3 regions of the Prochlorococcus sp. MIT 0604 genome follow, and region 2 is predicted to be linked to each of the others. Evidence: predicted binding sites of a transcription regulator. Region 2 holds the regulator's gene; each other region holds the start of a gene.
The links. Region 2 encodes NtcA, which controls nitrogen genes in cyanobacteria. Its sites were predicted from a motif close to GTANCNNNNGNTAC; they were not measured.

Region 1: a site for NtcA is predicted at 2,278-2,291, ahead of EW14_RS05530 (circularly permuted type 2 ATP-grasp protein). Genes of this name have one in related genera too.
Region 3: a site for NtcA is predicted at 2,832-2,845, ahead of EW14_RS06035 (molybdenum cofactor guanylyltransferase). Genes of this name have one in related genera too.

What each region holds. Positions count from the first base shown of each region.
Region 1 is NZ_CP007753.1:978,382-988,501, forward strand. Features, by position in the region: gene EW14_RS05510 (WD40 repeat domain-containing protein) at 1-666, shown strand, start outside; gene EW14_RS10325 (hypothetical protein) at 685-840, opposite strand; gene EW14_RS05515 (DNA gyrase) at 1,401-1,676, shown strand; gene EW14_RS05520 (hypothetical protein) at 1,701-1,934, opposite strand; gene EW14_RS05525 (hypothetical protein) at 1,966-2,202, opposite strand; gene EW14_RS05530 (circularly permuted type 2 ATP-grasp protein) at 2,330-3,772, shown strand; gene EW14_RS05535 (alpha-E domain-containing protein) at 3,774-4,715, shown strand; gene EW14_RS05540 (transglutaminase family protein) at 4,727-5,584, shown strand; gene EW14_RS05545 (hypothetical protein) at 5,758-6,231, shown strand; gene EW14_RS05550 (pentapeptide repeat-containing protein) at 6,315-6,833, shown strand; gene EW14_RS05555 (hypothetical protein) at 6,842-7,195, opposite strand; gene EW14_RS05560 (hypothetical protein) at 7,195-7,386, opposite strand; gene EW14_RS05565 (PfkB family carbohydrate kinase) at 7,411-8,274, opposite strand; gene EW14_RS05570 (DUF2834 domain-containing protein) at 8,316-8,687, shown strand; gene EW14_RS05575 (MFS transporter) at 8,684-9,913, opposite strand; gene EW14_RS05580 (alpha/beta fold hydrolase) at 9,916-10,120, shown strand, end outside.
Region 2 is NZ_CP007753.1:259,510-269,629, forward strand. Features, by position in the region: gene ileS (isoleucine--tRNA ligase) at 1-157, shown strand, start outside; gene EW14_RS01355 (hypothetical protein) at 154-489, opposite strand; gene EW14_RS01360 (DUF3177 family protein) at 449-1,072, opposite strand; gene trmB (tRNA (guanosine(46)-N7)-methyltransferase TrmB) at 1,191-1,820, shown strand; gene EW14_RS01370 (phosphoglucosamine mutase) at 1,828-3,180, opposite strand; gene EW14_RS01375 (thioredoxin domain-containing protein) at 3,314-3,859, shown strand; gene thyX (FAD-dependent thymidylate synthase) at 3,863-4,495, opposite strand; gene dcd (dCTP deaminase) at 4,497-5,090, opposite strand; gene EW14_RS01390 (cob(I)yrinic acid a,c-diamide adenosyltransferase) at 5,095-5,676, opposite strand; gene ntcA (global nitrogen regulator NtcA) at 5,875-6,609, shown strand; gene EW14_RS01400 (DUF3084 domain-containing protein) at 6,649-7,614, shown strand; gene EW14_RS01405 (hypothetical protein) at 7,615-8,052, shown strand; gene EW14_RS01410 (DUF3146 family protein) at 8,033-8,290, opposite strand; gene pth (aminoacyl-tRNA hydrolase) at 8,294-8,896, opposite strand; gene psbH (photosystem II reaction center phosphoprotein PsbH) at 9,039-9,239, opposite strand; gene psbN (photosystem II reaction center protein PsbN) at 9,320-9,472, shown strand; gene EW14_RS01430 (photosystem II reaction center protein I) at 9,581-9,709, shown strand; gene EW14_RS01435 (DUF3769 domain-containing protein) at 9,731-10,120, shown strand, end outside.
Region 3 is NZ_CP007753.1:1,078,027-1,088,146, forward strand. Features, by position in the region: gene EW14_RS06020 (helix-turn-helix domain-containing protein) at 156-428, shown strand; gene EW14_RS09870 (hypothetical protein) at 435-740, opposite strand; gene EW14_RS10075 (hypothetical protein) at 926-1,066, opposite strand; gene EW14_RS06030 (GTP 3',8-cyclase MoaA) at 1,142-2,203, opposite strand; gene EW14_RS06035 (molybdenum cofactor guanylyltransferase) at 2,193-2,798, opposite strand; gene EW14_RS06040 (NarK family nitrate/nitrite MFS transporter) at 3,020-4,573, shown strand; gene EW14_RS06045 (molybdopterin oxidoreductase family protein) at 4,609-6,720, shown strand; gene EW14_RS06050 (nitrate reductase associated protein) at 6,730-7,191, opposite strand; gene moaC (cyclic pyranopterin monophosphate synthase MoaC) at 7,299-7,778, shown strand; gene EW14_RS06060 (molybdopterin molybdotransferase MoeA) at 7,791-9,053, shown strand; gene EW14_RS06065 (molybdenum cofactor biosynthesis protein MoaE) at 9,048-9,500, opposite strand; gene EW14_RS06070 (MoaD/ThiS family protein) at 9,493-9,744, opposite strand; gene moaB (molybdenum cofactor biosynthesis protein B) at 9,795-10,120, shown strand, end outside.

The DNA.
Region 1 (10,120 bases), 720 kb from region 2:
GGAGAAGAGAAATGGATCTCAGAAGACCATCCAAGCACAGTAAGTGCAATAACATGGTCAAATAAAAATGAGCTGGCAACTGCATGCTACGGCAGAGTGACATTCTTTGACATAGTTAATAATAAAACGAATCAAAAACTCGAGTGGCAAGGATCATTGGTCTCTATGGAATTAAGCCCAGATGGAGATATAGTTGCCTGTGGGAGTCAAGACAATTCAGTTCATTTTTGGAGAAGATCATCAGGAATGGATGCTGAAATGACAGGATACCCTGGAAAACCAAGTCACCTTTCTTTTGATGAAAGCGGAAAATTATTAGCGACAAGTGGCAGTGAAAGAATCACAGTATGGAGCTTTATAGGGAATGGTCCAGAGGGCACTATGCCAGGAGAGCTATGTCACCATACTGAACCTATTTCCAGCCTTGCGTTTTCAAATAAAGGTATGCTTGTAGCCTCAGGATCTAGGGATGGTTCCGTTGTCGCAAGTTTCCTCAAAAATGACGGCAATGGTGATCCCGTTGGGGCTGCATTCGCAGGAGATTTAGTAGGGGCAATATCATGGAGACCTGATGATTGTGCACTTGCAGCAGTCAATGCAAAAGGTGTTGTAAATGTATGGAAATTTAAAGTTCGTACTAACCTTTTTTCAAAGGGATTTAAGTAAAAAGTAGAAATTTATTAATTACCAATAGTTAGCTTTTAAATGTCTTTCCATACAAATGACCTCACAGTCATTATCTATCCCTTTTGGGTGAATATCGCAATATGAGAGACATTGAAAATATTCGTCTATGGGATTTGATTTATCAGTTTTACAAACTTCTTTCGAATGATTCATAAAAGATTTCCTCAATTATTTAAAATTAAGATAGACGAATTAAATATCAAAAGAAATAAGCAAAACTTACTAAAAATATCTCAAAAAAATTAGCTCAATTGATTCCTACTCTCGGACATTTTTAATTAAAAAGCAATGCGTATAAAAACGGATTGTCTTTAGAGAAATATTTTCCTAATTTTATATTGTTGAGTTCTAGGAGGTCTTTCAAAATGATCGATAGCCTGCCTGAAATTTCGGAATAAACCGAACTAATTTAATTAACTGCTCCAATTATTTTTTATTAATGTCTAAGCTTCCTTCTTCTGCATCGTTTAGGTGCCCTTTGAGAAACAAGCTTAATTCTTGAGTTTTTGCCCCAGTTAAAGACAATTAGTTAATTTTGGTAAGCATTAGCTTAATAGAAGTTAGCAACAAGGATCCATGATTTAGGTGCGTTATTAACTTCAGTAAAAAATATAAGTAAGAGATAAAAGAGGGCTTAAATAAGCCCTCTTTTTTGTTATTAGATGACTTTCTTCTAATTTTATAGATAATGATTAAAGCAATAAAATTTTAAAATGGTTCAATATTATTGCCCATATTGTAATCCTAAATATCAATTTCAAAAAAAATCCTCAAATGGTACTTTGATTTGTGGCTTGTGCGGAGAGGATCTTGTAAAAAAACCATTTATTAGGTTGAACCAGATAATTGCTCTTTTTGCAGCGTCATCATTACTTCTACCGTTAATATATACTTTTATTTTTTTAATTAAAAATCAAATAAATCCTCCTAAAAAAAATTATCAAGCAAATGGTAATTTAATGATAATTATCAAAGAAACACTTTCATAAAACAATTTAAAAAATCTCGAGAGGTTAACCTCTACATAGTGATTTATTTAAACAAGAATTTTCACTATCAATATTTATTTGAGCATCAATATTTTTTAATTTGTTTTTATTACTTATTACTTTAACTTTTTGGCCGCAATGTTCATTACAACCACCATTAAATAAATTATGTGCATACAAATTAGAAATATTCGTAAGTGATAAAAGAAAAATTATTTTATAAATTAGATAAAAATAAGACTTAATCCTTAATATCATTTTCTCAGAATTAGTAAATAAATAATATCAGTTAATTCCAAGGAGTGTTTATAAGTCCCCAGATATCAAAAAAGAAAAATAAAACTGCAATAACAACAAGATCCCATGCTCTTTCCCTAAAAGCCCAAGGCGCAATAAAAACTTCCCCAAGTCCGTGAAGTGCCGCCCCTACTGGTAGATGATCAAGAACCAGCAAACTGTGAGAGAGGATAAAAAGAAAGCTTGCGAAATATCTAAAAAATACATATTGCCAATTACTAGAACCCATACCTTTAGATTTTTAAAAAATATACTTCAATGATCAAAATAATGGTATAGATCGAGTCAAGAGATATTATTTTTGGTAGCCATAAATACGAATAAAGATATAAAGCTAAAGTAAAAGTTACTAAATGATGAAATATATGTTTTCAAGTTATCAGCCTAAAAATAGTTTTGATGAATACTTTAAGGACAATGTTAACTCTGCTAGAGAAATATTGATTCCGCTTCTTGCATCTTTAGATAATATGGGACTTGAAGAATTAAACAGGAATCACTCTGCCGCAAAAAAATTATTACTAAGACATGGTGCGACTTTTAGATTAAACGATACTGGTCTAAAAGGTACTGAGAGAATATTACCTTTTGATCCACTTCCCAGAATAATTAGTAAAGATGATTGGGTAACGTTAGAAAATGGCCTAAAACAAAGACTTGAGGCAATAGATTTATTCCTAGATGATATTTATAATTCTCAAAAAATAATAAATGATGGAATAATTCCAAGAGAATTAATAGAGAGTTCAGAAGGTTGGAGGCCTCAGATGATGGGTTTCAAACCTCCACTAAATAAATGGTGTCAAATTTCAGGACTTGATTTAATAAGGGATAGAAAAGGAGATTGGCATGTTTTAGAAGATAATTTAAGATGCCCTTCTGGGGTTGCTTATTTTTTAGAAAATAGATTAGTTATGAAGAATATTTTTCCTAATCTTTTCTCTGGCAGAATAGTAAAACCAATTGATGAATATCCATCATATCTTTTAAAAACGCTTCAAGACCTTGCTGTTTGGACAGATACTCCCAAGATAGTTCTACTAACTCCAGGAATTTTTAATAGTGCTTATTTTGAACATAGTTATTTAGCTCAAGAAATGGGCATCCAACTAGTTCAGGGTCATGACTTAGTTTGTAATGATGATTATGTGTATTTAAAAACCACCTCTGGATTAAAAAGAGTAGATGTCATTTACAGACGAATTGATGATGATTTCTTAGATCCTCTCAATTTCAGAAAAGATTCCTGCCTTGGTGTTAGCGGATTACTTGATGTTTTCAAGGCAGGTCATGTTGCTTTAGCAAATGCACCTGGGACTGGAATAGCAGATGACAAAATGATTTATTCTTTTGTCCCAAAAATGATTAAATATTATCTTGATGAAGAAATTATTATTAAAAATGTAGAAACGTATATTTGTCATTACCAAAAGGATCGAGAATATGTTCTAGGAAATTTATCAAAACTTGTTGTTAAGTCTGTATCTGAAGCAGGGGGTTATGGAATGTTAATTGGACCTCACTCAACAACCAGTGAAATAGAAGAATTCGCTAATAAAATTAAAAAAAATCCTAGAAATTTCATAGCACAACCAACGTTAGAATTATCTACTGTGCCATCGTTATGTGATGGAGAACTATATCCATGTCACGTTGATTTAAGACCATATATCTTGAGAGGGAAAGATTCATGGGTTAGCCCAGGTGGGCTTACGAGGGTAGCATTAAAAAAAGGATCATTAGTCGTCAATTCTTCTCAAGGTGGTGGATGCAAAGATACATGGGTTGTAGGTAAATAATATGCTTTTAAGTCGTGTAGCAGAATCTCTTTATTGGATAAATCGTTATTTAGAACGCGCGGAAAATATATCTCGTTTCGTGGAAGTAAGTGAAGCAATGTCATTAGATTGTCCTCCAGGAAGTGCAGAACCTTGGCTCCCATTAATTGAAGCATCAAGTGACAGAGAATCTTTTGATAAAAGATTCCCTGAGAAAAAACCTGATGACGTTATTAATTTTTTAATAAGAGATCGTTTAAACCCAAACAGTATAATTTCTTGCATTCAAATGGCAAGAGAAAATGCACGACAAATCAGAGATGTCATGACCACAGAAATGTGGGAACAAATTAATATTTTATATTGGAATATGCAAGAAGGAGAAGCAATATGGAATAAACCAAGACAAGAACAATTAAGCGAAATAAGGAGAGAATGTCAGCTTTTTTATGGAATTACAGATGCGACTCTGAGCAAAGATCTTGCGTGGAGATTTAGCATTCTTGGAAGATTAATCGAAAGAGCTGACAAAACATCAAGAATTTTAGATGTTAAATATTATTTACTATTGCCCAGCTTAGATGAACTTGGAGGAGTTCTTGATGAGCTGCAATGGATCGCACTTTTACGTTCAGCTGGAGCTTATCAAATGTTTAGGAAAGCAGTGCAAAATTCTATAAAGCCTAATTCAGTTGCGAGATTTCTTTTACTTGATCCAATCTTTCCGAGATCAGTTAGATACTGTCTTGATGGAATAAGCAATACTCTTAAAACGATAGATAACTCTCCATCTCCTGAAAATCCTTCAGAATTAGAATGCATGAGAGGTTTGCTTAAAGCAAAGTGGAGTTATATCAGAATTGAAGATATAATAAATGATGGTTTACATGAGGCAATCGATTCATTGCAAATGGATTTAAATAAATTAAATGATCTCATTCAAGAAAAATATTTTATTAATTAATAAGTTTATTAATGAGGATTAAATACATTCACAAACTTGAATATAAATACGAAGACCCTGTTCAATTAGGCGAGCATAGATTATGTATAAAGCCAAGGTCAAATGGCTTCCAAAAACTAAAGAATTTTGAATTAAATATAACCCCAGATCCAGAAATTATTTATCCATTACTTGCTGCCAGCGGAGAAGAGATTAATAGAATCAGATTCAATGGATTAACAGATAATTTAATTATTGAATCAATCAGCGAAGTTGAAACTATTAAACATCCAAACATTATTGATGGAGTTAAAAATAGAGATTTAACATTACCTTTTTGTAGAAGCATTATTAACAGAGATTTACAGGGTGCATTAGAGGGATGGATGCCAAATGGACAACACGATCCCTCTGCCGTAGAACTGGCCCAAGAAGCCTTAGCAGGAAGCATTAATAACGCATTATCATTTACCTACCAACTAATAGAGATTATTCAAGATCGGGTTAAATATACCAAAAGACATACAGGTCCAGCATGGCCGGCTAGCAGAACACTTAGAGAACGTATAGGTTCATGCAGAGATTTAGCAATGCTAATGGTTGAAGCTTGCAGGTCTATAGGTATCCCAAGTAGGTTTGTAAGTGGTTACCATTTTGAAGATCCTTTACCATCTGAGATGGATTTACACGCTTGGGCTGAATTATATATTCCAGGTGCTGGTTGGAGAGGTTTTGATCCCAGCGGAAAAGGATTGATTGATGATAGATATTTAACATTGGTATCCTCTTCAAAAGCTAATTTAACCTCCGTAATTACAGGAAACTTTATAGGAAAAAATAATCTAGAAAATACTTTATCTTGGGAAATCAAACCTCTTGAAATTAAATAAACATTAAATTTTTAATCTTTTAAAATAACAAAAAATATAAAAAATAATATGTTTCTTTTTTAGTGTTAATTGATACGTTCTTAGATATATATATCTGTTTTCATTTGTTTAATCTTTAAAGAAAATTGAACTCAAGTTTAGAAATTCCAGTTATCAAATCAAATAAATCAAAAATGTTTGAATTGATAAGTTATGAAAAATTTCGCGATACAAAAGATGTCAGATTTTTTGATATTAGTGTTAATGAATCAAACTACAGAGATCTAGTTATTCACAGTGGTCCTGCGGTTAGTCCTCCAAATGATGAAGATTTTAATAATTGGCAATTTTACATACATCACAATCAAGAAGATAATCTATTAGCTATCTCCGGGGGTAGAACATTTTTCCTTGTCAATTTTGGTTGGGAATATCCTTTTTATAAAGTTAGATTAGAATCTTGCGGATATATTTTAAGGATACCTAGAGGAACTTTTCATAGATCCGTATCTGACGAAAACGGTTCCATAGTTTTAAATCAAGCCATTAGAGATGAAGGCGGTACAGTGGAATCTGAATTCAAGGTAACGAATAGCAAAGATAATAAAAAACTTCTAGATTGTATAACTAATCTAGAACCTAGATTTAAAATTTATAGTGTTAAATAATCTTAAAAAGGTTTTCCAAATCTATACATCAATTTTAAAAATTATCTAATTGTTATAAAATAACAATGTTTGAATTATTTAGTATGAAATCTTTTAAGTTCTTAAAATATTTTTTATGCATAACTTTTTCTTTTCTAGTTTTATCCTCTCCAGTTTTTGCTGGAGCAAATGTAGCTGTTAAGGGTGAGGGAGATGAAGTCCCAAGTTATGTAAGATCTAATATTACAGGATTTGATTTTCATGGAGAGGATCTTCATTTGTCTTCTATAGCTGGAGCAGTTGCAAGAGACGCAGATTTTAGTGACGTTGATTTACATGGGACAACTTTAACCCTTTCTGATTTAAAAGGTTCTAATTTAAATGGAATCGACCTGACCGATACGCTTTCTGATCGAGTTAATTTCCAAAAAACAGATCTTAGAAATGCAGTTTTAATAAATATGATCGCATCAGGTAGCAGTTTTGCAGGAGCTCAAATAGAAGGAGCAGATTTTTCTTTTGCTATTCTTGACAGCGAAGATCAAAGGAATCTTTGTGAAATTGCGGATGGGATCAATCCAACAACAGGCGTTTCAACTAGAGAAAGTCTTGAGTGTAGTTAGCATTAAAATTATAAGTAAACTTTCTTACCATTATTAAATTTATAAATCCTTTGTTCTTCGTCTTGAAATATCATCTCACCATTTAATTTGGATTTCTTAAATTTTGAAAGCCTAGCTCTGTGAATATTAGATTTTCTGTTTATACTTTCTTCTTTATCATAACTTCCAATATAGATATTTATATTAGGGTTTGAAAAGGTTTTTTCTTCCTCTCTTAAAAAAATCCTGTCAATATTTGTTTGCGTACTCTGTAGTTTATTTTTAAATTTATCTAATTTTAAGTTCTTTGTTTTTTTAGAATTAATTTTTTTGTAGCCCAAAAAAACAACTCCTAAAATTAGAAAAACTAAAAATATATTCATTACTTAATTTTTATTTTTATATCTACGCCTAAGTTACTTTTAGTAGTTAATATTTCTTTTTTTATGATTCCATAGGTAAAAATTTTAGATAAAGTTTTTAAAGAATTAAAAACTAAAAAAACAGTAAATAAAAAGAAAACAATAATGTTTTCAACAAGTAGATTTTTATTTTTATTATCTAGATTGCTCATATAAGTCTTAATTCAATTATTTTTTTAATCACTATTTGCATATGGGCCGAAAAATTCACTGGCGTCTCTTCCCATTACTTTAGCAAGATTTAAACTTTTATCTATATCCCATTTAGATGCCATTCCATAAAGAATCCCAGCAGCAAAAGAATCGCCACATCCATAAGAATCAACCTTTAATTTTTTGTTTTTAAGAGCCTTATATCTTCCTCCTGGGAATATTATGCCTCCCTTCTCTCCCTCGGTTTTAATAGTATATTTGGGTTTTAACGATAATTCAGAAAAAGAAAAAACTTCTCCGGGATCAAGATTACTGCCTATTAATCCATCTAAAAGAACATTTGAATTATTAATTGTATTTAATCCTACCCTTGGTGTTGTACACAGTATTGAAGCTGATCTAGCCATTTTAAAAATCTCTGAATCAGATGCAGTAATAAAAATTCCGTCCATTTTTTTTAAAATGTTCCATTCTAAATTGTCTTTATGAGTTGGAGCTAACCTTTCTCCAATAACTGTTATTGCTCTTTCACCTTGAGAGTCAATTAAACTAAATCCTCTTCTAGTTGGTTTATCACGCCAAGCCACATGCAACTTAATTCCCATATTTGAGAGAATCTTGAAACACTTATCTCCATAATCATCATTACCTAATGACGTAAAAAAATGAATTTGGTTTAAGGTTAAATCAGAAAGTATTTTCGCGATAATAGATCCACCACCAGCTGGATACTCAAGGGACTTTTCAGAATGAGAAATGACTCCTGGTTTTGGTAATTGATCAACCTTTAAAAAATTTATCCACTCAACATGACCAACAACGGCAAAATTTAAATTTCCTTTTTTAAATTTATAGTCTTCAACTTTATTATTCTTTTCAACAACCATAAGCTTTTAAATACTATTATTAAAAGAAATATTTTTGACAAGTGAATTCATTTAACATTTTAAAAGATAATAAACAGATACTATCTTTTCTTTACCTTTTTCTATCAATTTTGGGGGCGGTCCTACCAATGTTGGCAAATTTTGAATTTGCTAGGGAATATGGAAACAGCTTTGATATAAATAACTTCATTTCGTTAGCGAATGCAAACCCTGCAGCTCAGTCAATTTCTAGAGACCTATTAGTAGGTGCAAGCGCTATTTTTATATGGATAGTAAATGAATCAAAAAAACTAAACATGAAGAATATGTGGGTTGTATACATTGGAACTTTTCTTATAGCCTTCGCATTCTCTGCACCTTTTTTCTTATTTCTAAGAGAGAGAAGAATTATTGAATTAGAAAAGATTAATTAAAATAATCTCTTAAATAGAATTGTAAATACAATAAAGCAACAACAAGAAATTGAAAGCCAGATTATTGAAGCATAACCAAATAGATCTAATATGCGTCCTGAAATAAATGGTCCAAAAAAATAACCCATAGCGAAACATTGTGATAGTAGAGCAAGTGCAAAACCTTTTTTATTTGAAGGAGCTATTCTGAAAACTACATCTGTTGATGTTGGAAGAAATGAAGCGGTACCTAAACTTACTAATATCAATGAAAAAGAAATTAAATAAAAAGCTGGGATATTTAGATAACTAGAAATAAATAATAAAAATGAAGCGAGAGAGAAATTTATTAAACTAAATTTCAAGCCATATAATCTTCCTTTCTTAGATATCCAAGAACCGACAGGCCATTGTAAAAACAACAATAAAATTAACTGAATAGAAATTATAAGACTAATAATTTCTTTGCTTAATGCATTCCGATATATCCCACCTTTAACAAGATCCAGAGGCAAAGTTACTTGAATCAGAGCTAAAGAGGTAGTTATCAATAAAATAGATAAAATTATTATTATTGAATTTTTATTCCATTTCAATTGTCCCTGATTAATTGGATCTACTAATTTTTTTTGGAAATTTTCTAAGTTACTTTTAATAGAAGAACTATTTCTAGATATTAAATACATGATAACTATCATGCAAAATATATCATTAATAAAAATTGATTTAGAATACAAAAAATTCGTCATATAACCCCCTAAGAATACCCCCAGAAATATTCCTAAAGCCTCCGAACTTCTAACAAGAGAGTACGCTTTGCGTGTTTCGATAGGATGGCAAAAATAGGGGACCCCAAACTCGGCAGCAGGCCAATATATTCCTGCAGCAGCCCCAACGAGTGATTGTCCAATTATGTAAAAAAAAGTATCTCTAGAAAAAATAAGGCATAAGCTAGCGGCAATACTTAGCATTGAAGAAGAAATTATGGGAAATTGTATTTTCCCTGTTTTATTAAGATAATTACCTGTAAAGAGTCTTGTTAGAGTTCCAATTATTGCTGAAATGGTAAACCCCAAGCCAATATCTGTTGCCGATAATCCTAGGTTATTAAATATAAGTGATGTTAAATAAATAACACCTCCTGCTCCAAATGCAGCGTAAAATCTTATCTTGGTTATTAACCTCAAATGATATGGAAATTGAATCCACCAATTTTTGCTAATTTCTAAACTATTTGGACTAATCACAAGTGAAATACATTTTTATAATTTTTTTTAGTTTTTATGGTTTATTTTTTAATAATGGTTTAGAGGCTGCTGAAAAGATAAATATTAAATTTGAAGAGATGGAAATCCCTCTTACTATAGAACAATTATCAAAATTAGAAAAATACAAAGATGATTCAACAGAATTAATAGATTGGTTTAAAAGAAATGGATTAATAAGAGTTTTTG
Region 2 (10,120 bases):
TCTTGAAAATAATGAACTTGGGAAAATTCAAATTCTTAAAGCACATGGTCAAAAATGTGATAGATGTTGGCACTACCAAAAAGAAATTTTTAGTGGAATCCAAAATACAAAATTATGCAAAAGATGTTCGAATATTATTAATCTTCACTTTACTTAAATCCAGTTTTTTTGATTTAAAAAGAAAACTATGTTTTGATTTTCTCTAATGAATTTATCCTTGGTTTCTCTTAAAGGTGCTTTATAAAGTTTAAAATTTGTAAGTTCATATCGAAATTCTATAACTTTCTTTTCTAAATCTATCTCAATTGGATGCGTAGTAGAGCTACTAAAACCTTTGAAAATAAGTATTTCTAATTGTTCTTTGTGACCTCCTTTTAGAATGAAACCTTCTAGTTTAAGTATCCTATTAGGTATGTCGGAACTTATTTTCTCAAGATTTTTTATTAAATCAATTTCTGCCATTTTCGGAGAAAAAAGAGTTTCTTCCATTTTTTGGTAATTTGATTATTGACCATTGAATAAGCCCTAAAGTGTAAATTAGTAATGCAAATAATCCTGTAAATTTTGCTATCGGTTCAGTAAAGTTTGCCCCGAATAAAAAATTAAATAAATTTTTTATAGAAATATATAAATTTGAAGAAGGCTGAAGCCATATTGCACATGCATCCGAATTAATAATAGAAAAACAGTTAAAGCTTTGTATACTCTGAATTAAAAAATTGAGAGATATAAAAGTTACCGCCCATCTCCATATCTTTGTCGTAGTGGTAAGGGAGTAAGAAAAATCATATTCTCTCAATTCATCATTAATATCGTTCCAAAACCAAACTGAGACTGTCATTAATAATGTTGAAATATTTGTTATGACAAGAGCATAGTTGAACTTACCTATTAAAAGCAGAAGGCTTATAAAAAATAAAAGGGATATTTTCCAATAAATTGATAGAAGTTTATTTACTGCTTTATTTCTTTTTTGAATTGACCAGAAGAATAGAGTAACAGGAATTCCAATAAGGAAAATTATTGATAGCTGAAAGGATAGCCAAATAGAAAGTTGATTAAAAACGTTCAAAACTTTTTTTGAAATACATAATAATTAAACATTAAACTGTTACTTTTGGAATTACTATTGTCATAGTTATGAATATTATGCATCCTTATATTATTGCCTAGAAATAAATTAATATTTTATGAGACAGCATGTTAATCCGCTTAGTATTAATTTCAATCAAATTGAGAAAATACCTTCTTTGAGTGAAATGTTTGGTGATCCTAAATTGAATTTTCATTTGGATATAGGTTCTGCTGCTGGTGAGTTTCTATTTGATTTAGCATTAGTTAATACCAGTTGGAATTATTTGGGAATTGAAATCCGAGAGAAATTAGTAAAAAATGCCCAATTAAAAGTTTTGAAAAGGGAAATCAAAAATCTATATTTTTTGTTTGGTAATGCTAATAATATTTTTAATGATGTTCAAAATAAATTTATTTTCAAAAATCTAAAAAGTATTTCTTTTAATTTTCCTGATCCTTGGTTTAAAAAGAGACATTATAAAAGGCGTGTAATTCAGCCAGAATTTATTAATATGCTCTCAAATAAATTGCAAAAAGGGACTCTAATTTTTATAAAAACAGATGTTAAGGATTTATTCGATTATATGGACTGCACTATATTAAGTAATTTTCGTTTTAAAAGAATAGATAAAAAAGATTTTAATTATTCCGAAAGTTTTAATCCCATTAAAGTTAAAACTAATCGGGAAAAGTATGTGATTGTTAATCAACTTGATATTTATGAAATGATCTATATAAAAATTTGATTTGTCGTTAATTTATTATTTTATTAATTTCTAAAGAGAGTTTGTTTGTGATTTCGCTTGATAGAGAATGAACTTTTTTATGATTTTTAGCCTCAACAAGAACTCTTAATACCGGTTCTGTGCCGCTAGGCCTTATATAAACTCTACAATTATCTGAATAAATTGCATGAAATTTTTCTATAGACTGATCAATTAAAAGTTTGTTTTTTGGGTTTAATTTATTAATATTAAAATCTAAATTAATATTAGTTAGTATTTGAGGAAAAGGATCGAAACTACTTTTAAGCCAATCATTTAAATTAATATTTTTCTTTTTACAATATTTAGAAATTTGAAGTGCAGTCAATATCCCATCTCCAGAAAAGTTATTAATTTTTGAAAGTATATGACCTGACTGCTCACCTCCTAGAATAGCTCTTTTTTGTTTAATTGCCTCATGAACATATTTATCTCCTACATCAGTTCTATAAAAGATTCCTCCTATTTTCTTCCAGGCCTTTTCAAAACCTAAGTTTGCCATTTGCGTTGATATTAGCAAATTATTTGTGAGGGTTTTTTGTTCCATAAGTTCTCTACCCCAAAGAAAAAGAATATGATCTCCATCTAACACATTTCCTTTTGAATCTATTCCAATTACTCTATCGGCATCTCCATCGAAGCTAAATCCCATATCTGCAGGACACTCTCTTAATGCTTTTTTTAATGCTTCGAGGTTAGTAGAACCACAATTCATATTAATCTTCAAACCATTTTTAGAGTTATTGATAACTCTTACATCAGCACCAAGAGACTGAAAAATTTTTTCTGCGCAAGTTGTTGCTGATCCATAGCATGTGTCTAAAATAATTCTCAACCCGCTTAAATTTTCTCCATCCATTGTTTGGATTAGGCTTTTAAAATAAATCTCCATAAGATCTTTATTTATTTTTTGGGGGGCCACTTTTCTAGGTACTGATATATATTGTTTTGACTCTTCAATTAATTTTTGAATTTTATTTTCAAAACTTTTATTAATTTTTTGACCATTATGATCAAAAATCTTTATGCCATTATATTCTGGCGGATTATGACTTGCAGATATCATGATTCCACTGCTGAGGTTTTGTTGTTTGATTAAAAAAGGTATAGCTGGGGTTGGACAAATTCCAAGATTGATAAATTTTTTGCCACTTTCACTAATACCTTGTGTTACGGCCTGAAGTAGAATATTTCCACTAATTCTCGTATCTCTTCCAATTAATATTGGATTTTTCTTTTTTAAAGTCGAGCCTAGAGCATAACCTACTTTGTAGGCTAGAGAATAAGTTATCTCTTCATTAAATCTTCCTCTTATTCCATCAGTTCCAAAGATTGATTGCATAATTAAATATAAGGAATCAAAGAAATTTTTGATAACTATTCATTGTTATTTTATCAGTTGATTAAAAGCTTATAGATTTCAATTCTCTTTATTTGTTTAATTTATTTAAGATGCTCTTAGTTACACCATAATAGTGCAATCTGAAAGCCGAGAGCCAATCTTAAAGACAAATTTAAAAACTATACTTATTTTAATTATATCTATTGTTTTTATTTCACTGCTTTTGTTTAGAAGTCTATTTTTTAAATCAACTTATCTTCTAAAGAGTTTTGGCGAATTATCTATTGACCCTGAAATAGCTTTTACAAATAATAAGCCTACATTTCTTGAATTTTATGCAGAGTGGTGTGAAGTTTGCAAAGAAATGGCTCCACAAGTTTCTGCTTTTAAAGATGAATACGAAAAAGATATTAATTTTGTTTTTTTAAATGTTGATAATCAAAAATGGGGAAATTACATCCAAAAGTTTGCTGTAAATGGGATTCCTCAGGTTAATCTTTTTGATAAAAAGGGTAATCTAATATCTACTTTTATTGGTAAACAAGATGAAATAAAAATAAGAGAATCTATTAATAATTTAGAAAAAGAAGAGAAACCCTATGAGGAAATTATTAATGCTGAATTTTCAACAATTCAAGAAAATAAAAATAATAAAGTTAGTCCACGTAGTCATGGATAATTTTTACCACTCTAAAGATTTTGATACAATAGGAAAGCATTGTTTAAAAATAGACTTGCAATTTTTGGCGATAGACTTGTGTTCTTTTTGGGTACCATGAGCTGATCTTAAATGAATGTAATGTATCCAAGACCTGCATGATCCAGACATATAGATTCGTGTTGGAGTTGCTAATGGTAAAACAAATCTTGCACATTCTTTGGCTACCCCTTCAGCAAGTAAATCTTCATATAATTTTGAAGCAGCCTGAAAATGTAAATCAATTTTTTCATTGAATCTTTTTTTTAACTCATCAGGAAGGTCGGGGATTGAATTTTGCCTATTTTTAGAATCTTGACGCCTCAACTCTGGTAAGGGAATATTGCCCAATTGAGAACTATCTGCATATCTCTGTGAAAATTCCTGAAAAGTAAAAGATCTATGTCTTAAAATTTGAGCAGCGATTCCTCTGTTAGTTTCTATTTGTAAGGTCATAAATGACTGTTCAAAAACACTCCAATGTTCATTTTTTATGCAATAACTTAGTAATTTTGAATAATCCTCATTTTCCTGATTTTTTGGATTACTTACTCTTGCAATGTAAGCCATTGTTTTTTCTGCATCGGGAGTTAGCGAAATTAGCTCAACTTTACTCATTTTAGATTTTTGCTAGAGTCACTTTTTCTGGTTGGTTTTGATATTTTCCTTTTCTATCTTCATAGGTTGTAGAACATGGATCACCTTCAAAAAATAGTAGTTGGCAAATACCCTCTTCAGCATAAATTCTGCAATCTGCACCTGAACTATTACTAAATTCTAAGGTTAGATGACCTTCCCACCCTGCTTCGGCGGGTGTTGTATTAACAATTATTCCTAGTCGTGCATAAGTACTTTTGCCTATACAGATTACAGTTATATTTTCTGGTACTTTCATCTTTTCTAAAGCCACTCCTAAACCATAGGAGTGAGCAGGGAGAATAAAGAAGTCTCCATCATTATCATGGTGAAGTTCAGTTTTTTCTAAATTATTAGGATTAAACTTTTTGGGATTCATAACGGTACCAGGGACATGTCTGAAAATTAGGAATTCTTTTGATGAAAGTCTTAAATCATAGCCATAAGATGAGCATCCGTAACTCAAAACTGGCTTTTGTTTATTATCAGGCTCAAGATGCCTCACTAAATTTGACTGAAAGGGCTTTATCATTCCTTCCGAGGCCTGTTGATTTATCCAGAGATCATTTTTTAGCATTGTTTTATGAGCGAAGTTCGGTAATTTGGTTGGCCATTAATAATAGATCTTTAGGAATATCTGTACCAGTAAGAATTACATCTCCTGATATAAATCGGTTTTCAAGTGTTGAAATCAAATCATCTTTATCGATAATTTTCATCTCAATAGCTAAAAAAATTTCATCAAGTATGATTTGGTCGTTCTCGTCAGATTGTAGTTCTTTTTTACAAAAGTTCCATAATTCAACAGTAGATTCATGAATAGATTTTTTTAAATTATTATTATTTTCAATTTCTTCTGAATTATATTGATCAAATGAATGTGATGATCTTATCCAGGTTAAGTTACCGCAAAGCTTTACTGCATTATCAACTCCTTGTTTTACGCCTCCCTTCATAAATTGTATTAAGAGCACTTTTCTACCAAGAGCAGCATTTCTTAGAGAATCTCTAATAATAGATGGGTAGCTTCCTCGATATGAAGAATGATAGATTTGAATTTGCCCGTTTTGTGTAAATCTTTTTACGTTAACTTTGTTAGCAGTATTTATGTTTACAACATCAAGATTATTTCTGGAACAAATATGGGATGAACTATTTACCATTATTAAATTCTTTCTACATGCAGTATAATTAGAATCTACCGACACTGCATATAGTGTAATTTTACTTAAAAAAGTCTTAATCAAGTGGAAACTGGCAGAAAAAGCCTTATTTGTAAATTAATAAGAATTGAAAATTGTTACTGTTGATACAAGATATTTTAGGACGTCTCCTTAAATTTTTTAATAGTTAAGATATTTATGATACCTGCTTCACGAGGATTCAACCGCTTTAGTTCGCAACATTCCGGACAAAGTAAAATTAACTCTATTGGAGAACGTTTTCCAATCAATAGAACTTTAATGGAAGTTATTAAAGGTCTTGATGGTGCAAGCACAGAAATGGTTGAGAGATCTAAAACTATATTTTTCCCTGGGGATCCTGCAGAAAGGGTTTATCTTATAAGAAGAGGAGCAGTAAGATTATCAAGGGTTTATGAGTCAGGTGAAGAAATAACAGTTGCTCTTTTAAGAGAGAATAGTCTCTTTGGTGTTTTATCTCTTCTAACAGGACATAGATCTGATCGTTTTTACCATGCTATAGCATTTACAAGGGTTGAGATGATAACAGCACCTGCCAATTCTGTTTTAAGAGCTATAGAGGAAGATGCATCAGTAGGACTATTACTTTTGCAAGGGCTTTCAAGTAGGATCCTGCAAACTGAAACCATGATAGAAACTCTTACACACAGGGATATGTCTTCTCGTTTAGTAAGTTTCTTAATGGTTCTTTGTAGAGACTTTGGAGTTGCAGGTGAAAAAGGTATCACAATAGATCTAAGGCTTTCACATCAAGCAATTGCTGAAGCTATTGGTTCTACAAGAGTAACCATTACAAGATTATTGGGAGATTTAAAGGATTCAGGGCTTCTTAATATTGAAAGAAAAAAGATCACAGTGTTCGATCCAATTGCTCTTGCAAAAAGATTTAATTGATTCATCATAAATTATGATGTATTGAGGGTATGCAAACGTGTGGCTTGGATTTTAATTGTTTTTTTAATATTCCTGGGAGGATTAATTGCACCATTTGGGGATATTCTTGGAACAAAGATTGGTAAAGCAAGATTTAGTATCTTAAAATTAAGACCGAAAAAAACAGCAACTATAATAACAATAATTACTGGTGGTTTTATTAGTTCAATATCAATAGGATTGTTGATTTTAGTAAGTGAAGAATTCAGACAAAGGCTTTTTGTTGATATTCCTTTTTTGCAAAAAACTTTAGATGAAAGTAAAAAGGCTTTAATCCCTTTACAGGAAGAACGAAAGGAACTTGAAGGTAAAATTATGCAAAAAGAAAAGGAGTTAAATCAATTAAAAAATAATATTAAAGAATTTAGGAGAGGAAATATTGTTATTAAAAGGGGGCAAACTTTATTTATTGCTGAGATCAATTCCAGCTCAAATATAAAACTAGACTTAACAAAAATCTTTAATGAAGCTGATAAATTTGTCAGGAAAATTGTTATCCCAATTAATAAAGAAGCAAAAAATATTCTTTTATGGAGACCTAATGATATTTCAAGAATTGAGAAAATAGCAGCTAGAGGTGGTAATAAGATTTTATTAATCAAATCAGCCACAAATGTTTTAAAAGGGGATAATTATGTTTTTGTATCTCCTGATTTATTAGAGAATAAATTTATAGTCAAAAAAGGGGATGTTATTACAAGTTCAATTCTTAAAGAAACTGATTTAAATCTTAAATCAATAAATACTAAAATTAAAGCATTGCTTAGAGAAACAAGGGATGAAATTAAGTCAAAAGGATCACAAGTTAGTGAAATTAATACAAATGGAAATTTTGTAAAAAAAATTAGAGACTTTCTTCAAGAAAATCAAAATATTAAATTTAAGTTAGAAGTAGTATCTTTAAGAGATAGTAAAACTTTAGAACCCATAGTCGTTGAAATAAATATTTTAAAAATTGCATCTTAAATGCCTAGAGTAATAACTATAGATCCTGGAAAAAGTAAATGCGGCTTAGTCTTAGCTGAAATTAGTGAAAAAAAAGTTTATCAAGCCATCATTGTTAAAAGTGAATTAATTGAGAATTATGTCAGCAATTTAATTGCCGCTGAGGATATATCACAAATTATTATTGGCAATGGTACAACCAGTAAAGCAATCAAAGAAAAGCTGTATTTTTTTAAAAAAGAAATAATAACTTTTGAGGAAAAAAATACTACTTACAGGGCTAAAGCAAGATATTTCGAACTTTTTCCAATTAGTGGTCTGAAGTTTTTAATGCCTCGAGAGGTTTTTATTTTTAATAAAAATCTTGATGCCATATCAGCTTTAATAATTTTAGAAGACTATTGCAAAATGAAGTTTACTTTGAATCAAAATGTAGATTTTAAAACTTGGCTGAAATAGTGAATTTATATTCATTCCCTGCTTCTAATTCATAATCTTTTTTTAATAAAAATCTCAACAAGGCATTCTCAATTAATGCTCTTCCCAAAGGTGGATTTACTGTTAATAAACCTTTATGAAAAGACCATGTAAAAGTCCATTTAAATTGACTAGCTTCCACAACTCCCTGAATTTGCTTTTTTGAGAAGCAATATTCCTTAACACTTAACTTGGCAATCGTTTCAGGTTTTGAACGCATTTCTTAAGGTTGGTCTTTGCCAAAAGAATTTAGTTCATTAATTATATATTCTTCTTTTTTTGTATTTAGTTGTTCGAGGGATTCTATTACTCTCTTGTAAACTTTATCCAATATCAATTTTTCTTCTAGAGAAATATTTCCTAATACATGTGAAATGGTATTGAAATTATTTTTTCCTTCTATTAGAGGAGGTGACCCAATACCAATTCTTATTCTCTTAAAGTTTTGTGTGTGCAATTGTTCAATGATGCTTTTAAGCCCGTTGTGTCCCCCTGAACTTCCTTTTCTTCTAAATCTTATTTTTCCAAGCGGAAGATCTTTATCATCGACTATTATAAAAATCTGATCTAAATTGATTTTGTACCAATCAACTATTGCTCTGACCGCATCACCACTCTTATTCATAAATGTGTTTGGTAAAAATAATCTGAAAGTAGAATCATTGATTTGAAATTCTGAGCAGGAACTTTTGAGCTTATCTTTAAATAAAAAATTTGAATTATATTTTTTTGAGAGATTTTCTAGCAGTGAAAAACCTATATTATGTCTACTTTTTGAGTATTTTTTCCCAGGATTTCCTAACCCAATTAAAAATATTTCTTTCATGGTTTTATTTCTCAATCTTTTTTCATTGAGAATAATTATATATATGCAAACTATAACCCAGTAAATTAAAACAAAAGTTCTAAAAAGAGATTATTTAGTAATTTAAATTATTGGTATAACTTCTTGATAGTTTTTTTGAAATCTAGTTTCCGTTCCAATCTACTGAGAAACCTTGTAATAAAAGTGATTGGTTATAAATTTGTAGAAGAATAACTAAAAAAACTAAAAGAAGTAGGCCAATTACTGTCATGACAGGAACTGCTCCCCAACCAGGTACAACTTTTCCTTGACCTGAATTACCAATTGCTTTTAAAAGGCTTCCTAAGGCTGTTTTTTGACCCATGTTAAAATCACTAAATCGAATATTATTTCGCTATTGTATAAGAACTTATACATAAATTGTTTACAAACTTAGCAAAATTGATGCAAACTTTATCATCTGCACCAGATCCAGCAGTTTCCATAGCTGTAACAATTCTGGCATTACTTCTAGCTTTAACTGGTTTTGGTCTTTGGACTGCCTTTGGACCTAAAGCCGCAAAGCTTACAGATCCATGGGATGATCATGATGATTAATCACTTTTAAAGTATTTCAAAATTTTCCAAAAATACAAAAAGTAAACTTTTGATCATAGTTTAATTATAAATTTAATAAAATATAAATCTGTCAGCTAACCTAACCTCATGCTTGCCTTAAAAATTTCTGTATACACTATTGTTTTTTTCTTCGTAGGAATTTTTCTTTTTGGATTTTTAGCAAGTGATCCAACAAGAACACCAAATAGAAAAGACTTAGAAAGTCCTCAAGATTAATCTATTAAATAAATTTTTCAATTGATTTCAGGTATTTCAAAAAAAGTTATATTTTCTTCTTTTTTATTTATTAATTGTATACAACCATCAATTTCCGCTTATCTTCTAGAAGATAATGGAAACAGTGATAACTCTATATCGCAAATTAATTTTTCAAAAATAACAAACAGGAAAATCCTATCAAACACATCAAGATTATCTTTTAATAATTCTGATCAATTATCAGTTAATAAAACATTTTTAAAGAAAAATTCAAAAACTCTTTTGGCCTACATTAGTGGAAATCAAAATGAGTTAGTAATCCAATCTGATAAACAGTCAGAAATCGATGATGTTATTTATGCGGAAGGCAATGTAGAGGTGAAGTATAAAGGCAAAATCCTTAAAGCTGATAATTTAATATACGATAAG
Region 3 (10,120 bases), 820 kb from region 2:
GTCCTTTCTAGAGTAAGTGGGTGGGTGATTTCGAGGCGCTCAATATTTCTAGGTAAAAGATTGCATAATTAGACACACTTTTACAAATTCCCGATTATACAAATAGCTAAAATTAAGTTGTAGCAATTTATCTCATCAAATGTAAATAATTAAAGATGAAACCAAAATCATTGCATTTGGAAGCTTATACGATTTCCGAAACAGCTAAAAGACTAGGCTATAAAAGCACTAAAACAATCTATCGACTTCTCAAAAGAGATTTATTAGAAGACTATGTTTATCTAGAAAGATCAGGAAGAGTTTATTTAGTATTAGAGCCGCAAAATCTTCCATCTTTAGGGGAAAAAATTAGAACAAATATTCAGTTTAAAAAATCTAATGTCATTAAAAAAGGGGCTAAGCCCCTTTTTTTTAATAATTCGGTTTAATTAAAATTAATTTCCTCCCAGAGGTGACCAAAGAGTTGCTTCTGATCCTATAACTGGGGCAACACCATGACTTTTGATTTTAGTAGAAACTTTATTTTTAACAATAGGAGTATCTATTTCTCCTAAAGCTGACCATAAAGTTGATTGATGAGCGATAACAGCTGGAACTTTTAACGTTTGAGATTGTAAAGAAGGCTTATGGGTTCTTACAAGTTGTACTCCAAGAGAACCAACAACAAATGCCCCAAGAAAACCTGCAAATATAGCAGTAGTATTGTTACTCCTTACTGAGGTAGATACGTTATTAGACATAATAGTTATGTGACTAAATTTCATTTTTGACCGAAGTCCCCGTTCCTTGGCTTCAATCTTAATGCGGCTCGCAAAACGAGATGAACGTTTTTGTAGTCTACGCTACATATTAACTATAAGTACAATTTAATTTATAAGTTGTTCATTACTATACAAAAACTTATTAAAAAATAAGAAACTTAATTTTAAAGTGAAGAAAATATATTTGAATTTTTTTGAGTAAAAAATGATTGATTATTTTCATAATTGTTAGCAGAATAACTTCCGGAAACAACAGTTCCGTGAGTTACCCCAAAAATAAAACCAAGTAAGATCGCTAAACGCATCCAAGAGTATAAATTTGAAACTAATTTCCCTCGAATTTAGAATATATGATGTTGTTATTTATACTAAATAATTTTTTATCCCCCAAGATATGACATTGATGGATGAATTTTTTGATTTTTGTCAGTTGTTTTTTCTAATTTTTTAAATCTATCTTCACTATAGTTATCTTCTCTCGCTTCCCAAATGCTCTTGATTTTATTTTCCAGTTCATGGAGATTAATTGGTAGAGATAACCATGGGTTTAGATTTATACCTTCACTAGAAAAAAGACACGTGTAAGCATAACCATCGCTAGTTATCCTCAACCTATTACAATCTGAACAAAAAGGATTACTTACTGAAGAGATTGTACTTATAAAACTTTTTGAATCACTGATGTACCATCTATTGGCTGTTTGCCCTTCCTTTCTTCCGTAGTCTTTTAATCGATATTTCTTCTTTAATAAACTAATAATTTTTTCAGAGAAAAAAACATCTGATGGCTTCCAATTATTAGATGTGCCTACGTCCATATATTCAATAAAGCGAATTTCTATAGACCTTTTTTTTGCAAAATCAACTAATTCAAAAATTTGATTATCATTTATCTCTTTTTTAATGACTGCATTTATTTTTAATTTCCCCTCCTTTGGATTAAATCCAGCATTAATTGCATGATCTATTCCTTCAAGGACAGTAAATAATTTTTCTTTACCAATAATTTTATTTTCCTCTCCAATCATGTTTGAAAAAATATCAGGATCAATTGCGTCTAAACTTACTGTTATACGGTCTAACCCATTTTTAAAAAGCTCAATAGCTTTTTTCTCAGAGAGCAAATATCCATTTGTAGTTAAAGAAATATCCTGTAAATTTGCTATTGGATTTGATTCTTCTAACCTTTGCAATTTAATTTCATGAAGAAGTTCATCTAATTGAGAACTTAATAAAGGTTCACCTCCAGTAATTCTTAAAGAATTTACCCCTAATCGACAACTGACCAAAATTAATTTTTTAAATTGTTCAATATTTAATACATCTAAACTATAATTTTCTGGCTTACAGTAAATGCATGAAAAATTGCAATTTTGTTTAAGAGATAACCTTAAAACTTTTAACTTTCTTTTTCTATTATCCTCCAATTGCTTAAGTCCCATTATTCATATTTAAAAATTCTCTCTTCGAATTTATATTAATTAAATCTCCATTGTTTGCATAGAAATATTTATGGGGAATTTGATCAACCCATCCAAGAAAGTTTTTCTTTCCAGAGGATAACTTTTTTTTTAATTTAAAATGATTTTCTTCATTGAGGGGATAAATACCGAATAATGGTTGTACAAAAATTCCATCATGGGATACTACCGCAGAATTTTGATTTTTTTCCCATGATTTAATAAGTGAATAAATTAATTTTGTATTCAAATTAGGCATATCGATTGGGATAATCAGGATATTTTTAGTGTTTTTTTTAAAAGATGAAAAAATTTGTTCTATACAAGTTAAAGGGCCATCAAAGGGTTTGGCATCTGAAATAAACCCAACATTATTTCTTTTATCAACTTCTTTTGAATGAGAAGTATGATTTGTTATTACAAAAGTTTCCAAATTAAGAGTATTTAATATTTTTATTTTATGAGTAAGCCAATTTCCGCCTTCATGATGTTTAATTAGTGCTTTATCAAACCCCATTCTTGAACTCTTGCCACCAGCCAAGATGAATGCCTTAAATTTTTTATGTTTTATTTCCATAACTTAGGTAATATTTTCCCACGAGTATTTTATGTATCGAATAATACCAATAATAAGATTGCTAATTATTCCCAATTTTGAATTTTTCTTAGTACTGACAATATAATTTTAGCCTTTTAAAAAATTTGAATTTATTTCCCCTCAAATTTCGTATTAAATAATACAAATGAATGCATTGATCGAAATATAAATTGCTTAAAAATTAATCTTTAAAAATTTTCATGTTAAGTGATGTTTGGTCTTTGAATGGCAGATATAGAACTCTTCACCTCACCTGGTTTGCCTTTTTCCTTACTTTTGTTGTTTGGTTTAACCTCGCACCTCTTGCAACTACTGTTAAAGCCGATTTAGGTTTATCTGTCGCTCAAATTAGGACAGTAGCAATATGTAATGTTGCTTTAACTATTCCTGGCAGAGTTTTGATTGGAATGTTATTGGATAAATTTGGTCCAAGAAAAACTTACTCAACAATCTTGATATTTTCTGTAGTCCCATGTTTATTATTTGCTAGTGCGCAAGACTTCAATCAACTTGTAATTGCGAGATTGCTTTTATCAATAGTAGGAGCAGGTTTTGTTATCGGAATAAGAATGGTATCTGAATGGTTCCCTCCCAAAGAAATTGGATTAGCTGAGGGAATATATGGAGGATGGGGAAATTTTGGATCTGCTTTTTCTGCGCTTTCTCTTGTTGCCGTAGCTGGATTCTTGTCTTTTTCAGGAGGTTTTGAGTTTCCAACTGGAGCCGTACTGAATTGGAGAGGAGCTATTGTTCTTACAGGAATTATTTCTTTTGTTTATGGAATTATTTATTTCTTTAGTGTGACTGACACACCTCCAGGAAAACCCTACCAAAGGCCTGCAAAAACAGCTGGTTTAGAAGTAACGAGTATAAGAGATTTCTGGGGTTTAATTGGAATGAATGTTCCATTCGCAGCAATTCTTTCAGTACTATGTTGGAGACTTCAGAAGGTAGGTTTTCTAACTTCTTCTACTTATCCAATAGCTTTGCTTGCAGTATTGGCTTGGTTTGTTTTTCAGACTTGGGGAATTGTAAGGACAAATATTGAATTGTTGAAAGGAACTAAAATTTACCCTAAAGAAGATAGATATGAATTCAAACAAGTAGCTATTTTGGAATTAACTTACATAGTAAATTTTGGTTCTGAATTGGCAGTAGTTTCTATGCTTCCTAGTTTCTTTGAATTTACTTTTGATTTACCTAAAGCTGTAGCTGGAATTTTGGCATCATGTTATGCATTTGTGAATTTAATAGCTAGACCTGCAGGAGGATTAATATCTGACAGAACAGGTAATAGAAAAAATACAATGGGATTCCTGACAATGGGATTAGGTTTTGGATATCTATTGATGTCTTTAATAAAACCTGGAACTTTTACAGGATCAGCAGGAATTCTTATGGCTGTATTTTTAACTATGCTCTGTTCATTTTTCGTTCAATCAGGAGAAGGTTCAACTTTTGCTTTAGTTCCCTTAGTTAAAAAAAGAGTAACAGGACAAATAGCTGGATTGGTTGGGGCTTATGGAAATGTTGGTGCGGTAACTTATCTAAATATTTATAGCCTTTTACCTTTATGGATGGGTGGAGGTAAAGATCCTTCTCCAGAAATAATTGCGGCTTCAAATAGTGCCTTCTTCCAAGTCTTAGGTATAGCAGGATTAATAGTTGGATTCTTCTGTTATTTCTTTTTAAAGGAACCTCAAGGATCATTCGCGGATGCTTATGAAGGCGAAAAAGCTGAAAATTACGTTTAACCAATAACTATTGAGATATTTATAAAAGAAATTTTATGAATTTTACTAAAAGTCAATGCCCATATTGCGGTGTTGGCTGTGGTTTAAAAATGAAGCCTAAAAGTTCTGTTTCTGATGATAAATGGTTAGTAAGTGGAGATAGGGATAGTCCTTCAACTCAAGGTAAATTGTGCGTAAAAGGAGCAACAGTTTGTGAGACCCTAAAAGATGGGAGATTAAAAGTACCACTTTACAGGGAAAATTTAAATAAAGAATTTAAAGAAATTTCCTGGGACGAATCATACGAAATTCTGAAAGAGAATATTTTGAGTTCTATAAAGAATTATGGACCTGATTCAATAGCTATGTATGGCTCAGGTCAATTTCATACTGAAGATTATTACGTAGCCCAAAAGCTTCTCAAGGGAGCAATAGGCACAAATAATTTTGATGCTAATTCAAGACTATGCATGAGCTCAGCAGTAGCTGGATATAACAGAAGTTTTGGCTCTGATGGCCCTCCTTGTTGTTATGAAGATATTGATCATTGCTCTTTAATTTTATTAATAGGGACAAATACTGCAGAATGTCATCCCGTTCTTTTTGATCGAATTAAAAAACGTAAAAGAAACGTAAATGATAATTTAAAAGTAATAGTAATCGATCCAAGAGAAACAGAAACTTCATCCATAGCAGATTTTTACTTACAAATTTCTTCTGGAACAGATCTTTTTTTATTAATTGGGATTGCGAATTATCTTTATAAGAATCAATTAACTGATCAAAATTTCATTGATAAGTCGACCGAAAGCTATTTTGATTTTGTAAAACATATACAAAAATGGGATTTAATAAAAATAAGTGAAATTTGCAATATATCCGAGAAAACAATTATTGATATTGCAAAATTATGGGGAGAAAGTAAAAATGTTTTAAGTCTCTGGTCGATGGGTTTGAATCAAAGGCAAGAGGGTACAGCAGCAGTAAATGGGCTAATAAATCTTCATCTAATGACAGGCCAAATAGGCAAAGAAGGTTCTGGTCCTTTTTCCTTGACTGGCCAACCAAACGCTATGGGGGGGAGAGAAGCTGGTGGACTATCGCACCTTCTTCCAGGATATAGGTTTGTAAAAAATAAAATAGATAGGAATGAAATTGAAAAAATATGGGGGTTCCCTGAGGGAAAGATATCTGCAAAACAGGGTCTATCTGCATTTGAACAAATAGAAGCTATAAAAAAAGGATCTGTGAAAATTTGGTGGATTGCAGCTACAAACCCTTTGGTTAGCATGCCTAATTTAAACTTTGTAAAAAAAGCACTTTCAAAATGTCCTTTAATTATCCTCAACGAATCTTATGAACAAAGTGAATCAATTAAATATGCTCATCTAGTATTGCCCGCGGCTCAATGGAGCGAAAAAGATGGTGTTATGACAAATTCAGAAAGAAGAGTAACCCTTTGCCCATCTTTCAGAGAATCGAATAAAAATTCAAAACCAGATTGGCAAATATTTGCTGAATTAGGACAGAAGATAGGCTATTTCAAACAATTTGAATATGAATCTTCATCTGAAGTTTATGATGAATTTTTAAAAACGACTACAAAAAGATTATGCGATATGAGCGGATTATCATATCAATTATTAAAAAATCATGGTCCTCAACAATGGCCTTATCCTAAAGGCAGCGTACCTAGTAAATCTTCAAAAAGATTATATGAAGATGGTCATTTCCCAACTGAGACTGGCAAAGCAAATTTTTGTATTGATGATCCTATAGGGTTGGCTGAACCCCCTTCAGATGAGTACCCACTAATTTTGACAATTGGAAGATATCTAAGTCAATGGCATACAATGACAAGAACTTCTAAAGTTCAAAAACTTACAAAAAAGAATCCAGAACCGTTATTGGAAATTAATTCTAAAGATGCTTTATCTTTAAAAATCAAAAATGATGAAATAGTAAAAATTAAATCCAAAAGAGGGGAAGTTCAAGCAAAAGTTCAGATTACTGACAAAATTAAAGCAGGTACAGTTTTTTTACCAATGCATTGGGGTTTTAGTCAAAAAAATATGTGTGAAGTAAACTCTTTGATGCATGAGAAGTCATGCCCGATATCAAAACAACCAGAATTAAAAGCATGTGCAGTAATAATTGTTCCAAACTAGGCAAGAATCTTATTTTAGAATCTCATCAAATGCTCTATCCAAATTGTTGTGTTCATGACTGGGTCTAACTAATTTGCAAAAAGCAAATCTATCTAGTTCGTTTAAATTGCTCCATTTTTCAACAGAAATATTAATTCCCCTTGCTAGTGCCGATTTTAGAACTTGGTCAGGAACTTTATTTTTATTTTGCCAAGGTTGATTAATTGAAATTTCTATTTCTTTTGCTTCTCCATATTTTGAATTGGATGTAATTTCTTTCAAAAAAATTTTTAAATCAAAAAGATCGTTTTTTGAATCTGGCCAATCAACTATCTTATTTTTTTCAATTAAATTAAAATCTTGCCAATGAGTAAGTTTTAATTTAATTCCAATTAAATCAAGTTTCCTTCTTACACATAAAGGAATGCATCTTAAATCTTTAATAAAATCATCCTCGAAATTAAAATAATGATTTGATTGACTGTTAACCAAAATTAAATTGATATTTTATTAATAAATTAATGCTAAGTATAAAAAATTGATATTAGCTTTATTAAAAATTTTATTTTTTGTATTATTGAATAAATTGCTTAATGGAAATGGATAAATCTTTAACTCATATTAATGAAAGGGGAGAAATGAACATAGTTGATATTTCAGATAAAGTAGAAACTAAAAGAGAGGCTTTAGCAGAAGGATATATTAATTTAAACAAAGAAATATTAGAAAAAATAAAAAATGAAAAAATTAAAAAAGGTGATATTTTTGCAGCGGCTAGATTTTCTGCAATAAATGGTGCAAAAAAAACCTCAGAACTTATTCCTCTCTGTCATAATTTATCATTGAATAAAATCACAATTGATTTTGAAATTTGTGAATCAATGAAAGCAATTAAAATTATTGCTTTTTGCAAATCTCATTCGAAAACAGGTGTTGAGATGGAGGCTCTTACATCAGTTTCAATTGGTCTTCTCACTCTATATGACATGCTTAAAGCTTTAGATCCTTTTATGACTATTGATAATATTCGCCTTTTAGAAAAAAAAGGTGGTAAGAATGGAATATTAAAAAGAAGTTAAGTACTCACAATAATGGGAATTGATATAAATAATCAGGGTCTTTATTTAAATGACGCTATTAAAAAAATCTTGGAAGAGATAGATACTTTAATAGTGAATAATGAAATTTTACATAAGGAAGAGATCAATTTAGACGAAGCACTTGGAAAAGTTTCTATGGAGGAAATCTTATCTGAGGAAGATATACCAGGTTATAGATCATCAGTTATGGATGGATATGCGCTAGGAGAATCAACTAAAGGGAATAAATGGAAAATTGTCGGAGAGTCTTTTCCCGGGAAGCCATTTAATGAACTTCTTAAAAAAGGTGAAGCTGTAACGATTAGTACAGGTTCATTTGTGCCAGATAATTGTTTTTATGTGATACCTCAAGAACAAGTTTCTTTAGAACTTTTAAACGGAAATGAGTATATTCTTAAAAAAGAAAAATCATTTAATAACTCTTGGATTAGAGAAAAAAATGATCAAGTATTTAAAGGTGAAATATTAATCAAGAAAGGGGTAAAGATTACACCTGGGATTTTAAGCAAATTAGCAAGTTGTGGGATAAAAACTATAAAAGTGAGCAAAATTTCTAAATTAGGTTTACTAATTACTGGAGATGAACTTATCAAATCAGGGACTGCAAGAAAGAAAGGAGAAATATGGGAAAGTAATAGCATTTTGATAAAATCAATCTCAAAAAATCTTGGATTTGAAATTAATGAAATTCATATAGAAAAAGATAATTATCAAAATATTAAAAATTCTCTTAGAAATATTTCTGAATTTAACGATGTGGTTATTTCAGTTGGTGGGATATCAGTTGGTAAAAAAGATTTTTTAAAAGATATTATTAACGAGATAGGAGAAATTAAATTTTGGAAACTATTTTTAAAGCCAGGAAAACCCTTTGCTTTTGGATTGATAAATAAAAAAATTCCTTATTTTGGATTACCGGGGAATCCCGTTTCGGCAGCTATTACGTTTATCCAACTTGTGTGGCCCGCGCTTCAGAAACTTGAAGGCATTACTAATATTGAATTCCCTCTTAGGATTAAGGTTAAGCTGAATTCTGATTTGAAAAGAAGAAAAGGGAGACCAGAATTACTTAGAGGAAAACTTATTGTTAATGAAGAAGGTGAATTGATTGCAGATATTTCTGAAGAACAATCCTCATCAAAGATTAGTTCAATATCTAATTCGGATTTATTAATAGAAATACCTTCTGAAATTGATTTTTGTCAAAAAGGAAATTTATTATGGGCACAACTTTTAAAAAATAATTTTTTATAATTTAAATCCTAATTCAGTATTCTTTTTTACCCATGAGGATCCTTTTAAAGTCCATTCTTTTTTCCAAAAAGGAACTTTGTATTTTGTAAATTCAAGTATTTCTTGGAGATATTTATTTGCAATGCCTCTATGATTTGCACTTACTGCTATTAAAATAATAGGTTCGTTAGGGTAAATGAAACCTATTCTGTGTAAGAGAAAAATACATAAATCGTCCTGTTTTTCTGAAATTTTCATTAAATATCTTTTAATATAATTTTCGGTCATTCCTTTATAATGAACAATTTCTAGTTTCTTTAAATCATTTCCAAATTGATCAAAAGGCCTTACTCTTCCAATAAAAAGTGAGTTTGCTGAATTTTTATTGACCTTCTCCCAAAGTTCGAATTCTTTATAAGGATTAAAAGTTTCTTCTAGGATTCTAAATTTTATTCTTAAATTATCCACCGGTAAACATTGGCATAAATGCCACCTCATCATTTGGATTAATCTTCGCATCCATATCTGTAATTTCTTGATTAATAGAAACGATAATATTATCTTGAGGTAATTTAGAATTAATTAACTTCCATACAGAAAAAACCTTCATTTGAGAGCCTTCAATTGTAAGAAATTTTTCATTCCAACCTAGATCTTCAGCGATACTAGATAATAAAACCACCTTAATTTTGTTAGATTTTTCACTTTCCATCTATAGTGATCTAGTAACTAATGGTTTAATTTTAAGTGGTTTCTATAGCTTTGCTTACTGTTTCTGATACTCGTAACACAAAAAATGATGAGAGTGGAAATTATCTACTTCAAGAGGCTGAGAAATCAGGACACAATATCGTTGATAAGAAAATTTGCAAAGATGATATTTATTTAATTAGAAAATATATAAGCGATTGGATCTCAGATCCAAATATTGATGTAATTATCACAACAGGTGGTACAGGAATTACAGCTAGGGACGTTACTCCTGAAGCTATTAGACCTTTATTAGATAAAGAGATTGATGGTTTTGGGGAAACTTTTAGATTTTTATCATTTAAAAAGATAGGAACTAGTACTTTACAAAGTAGGTG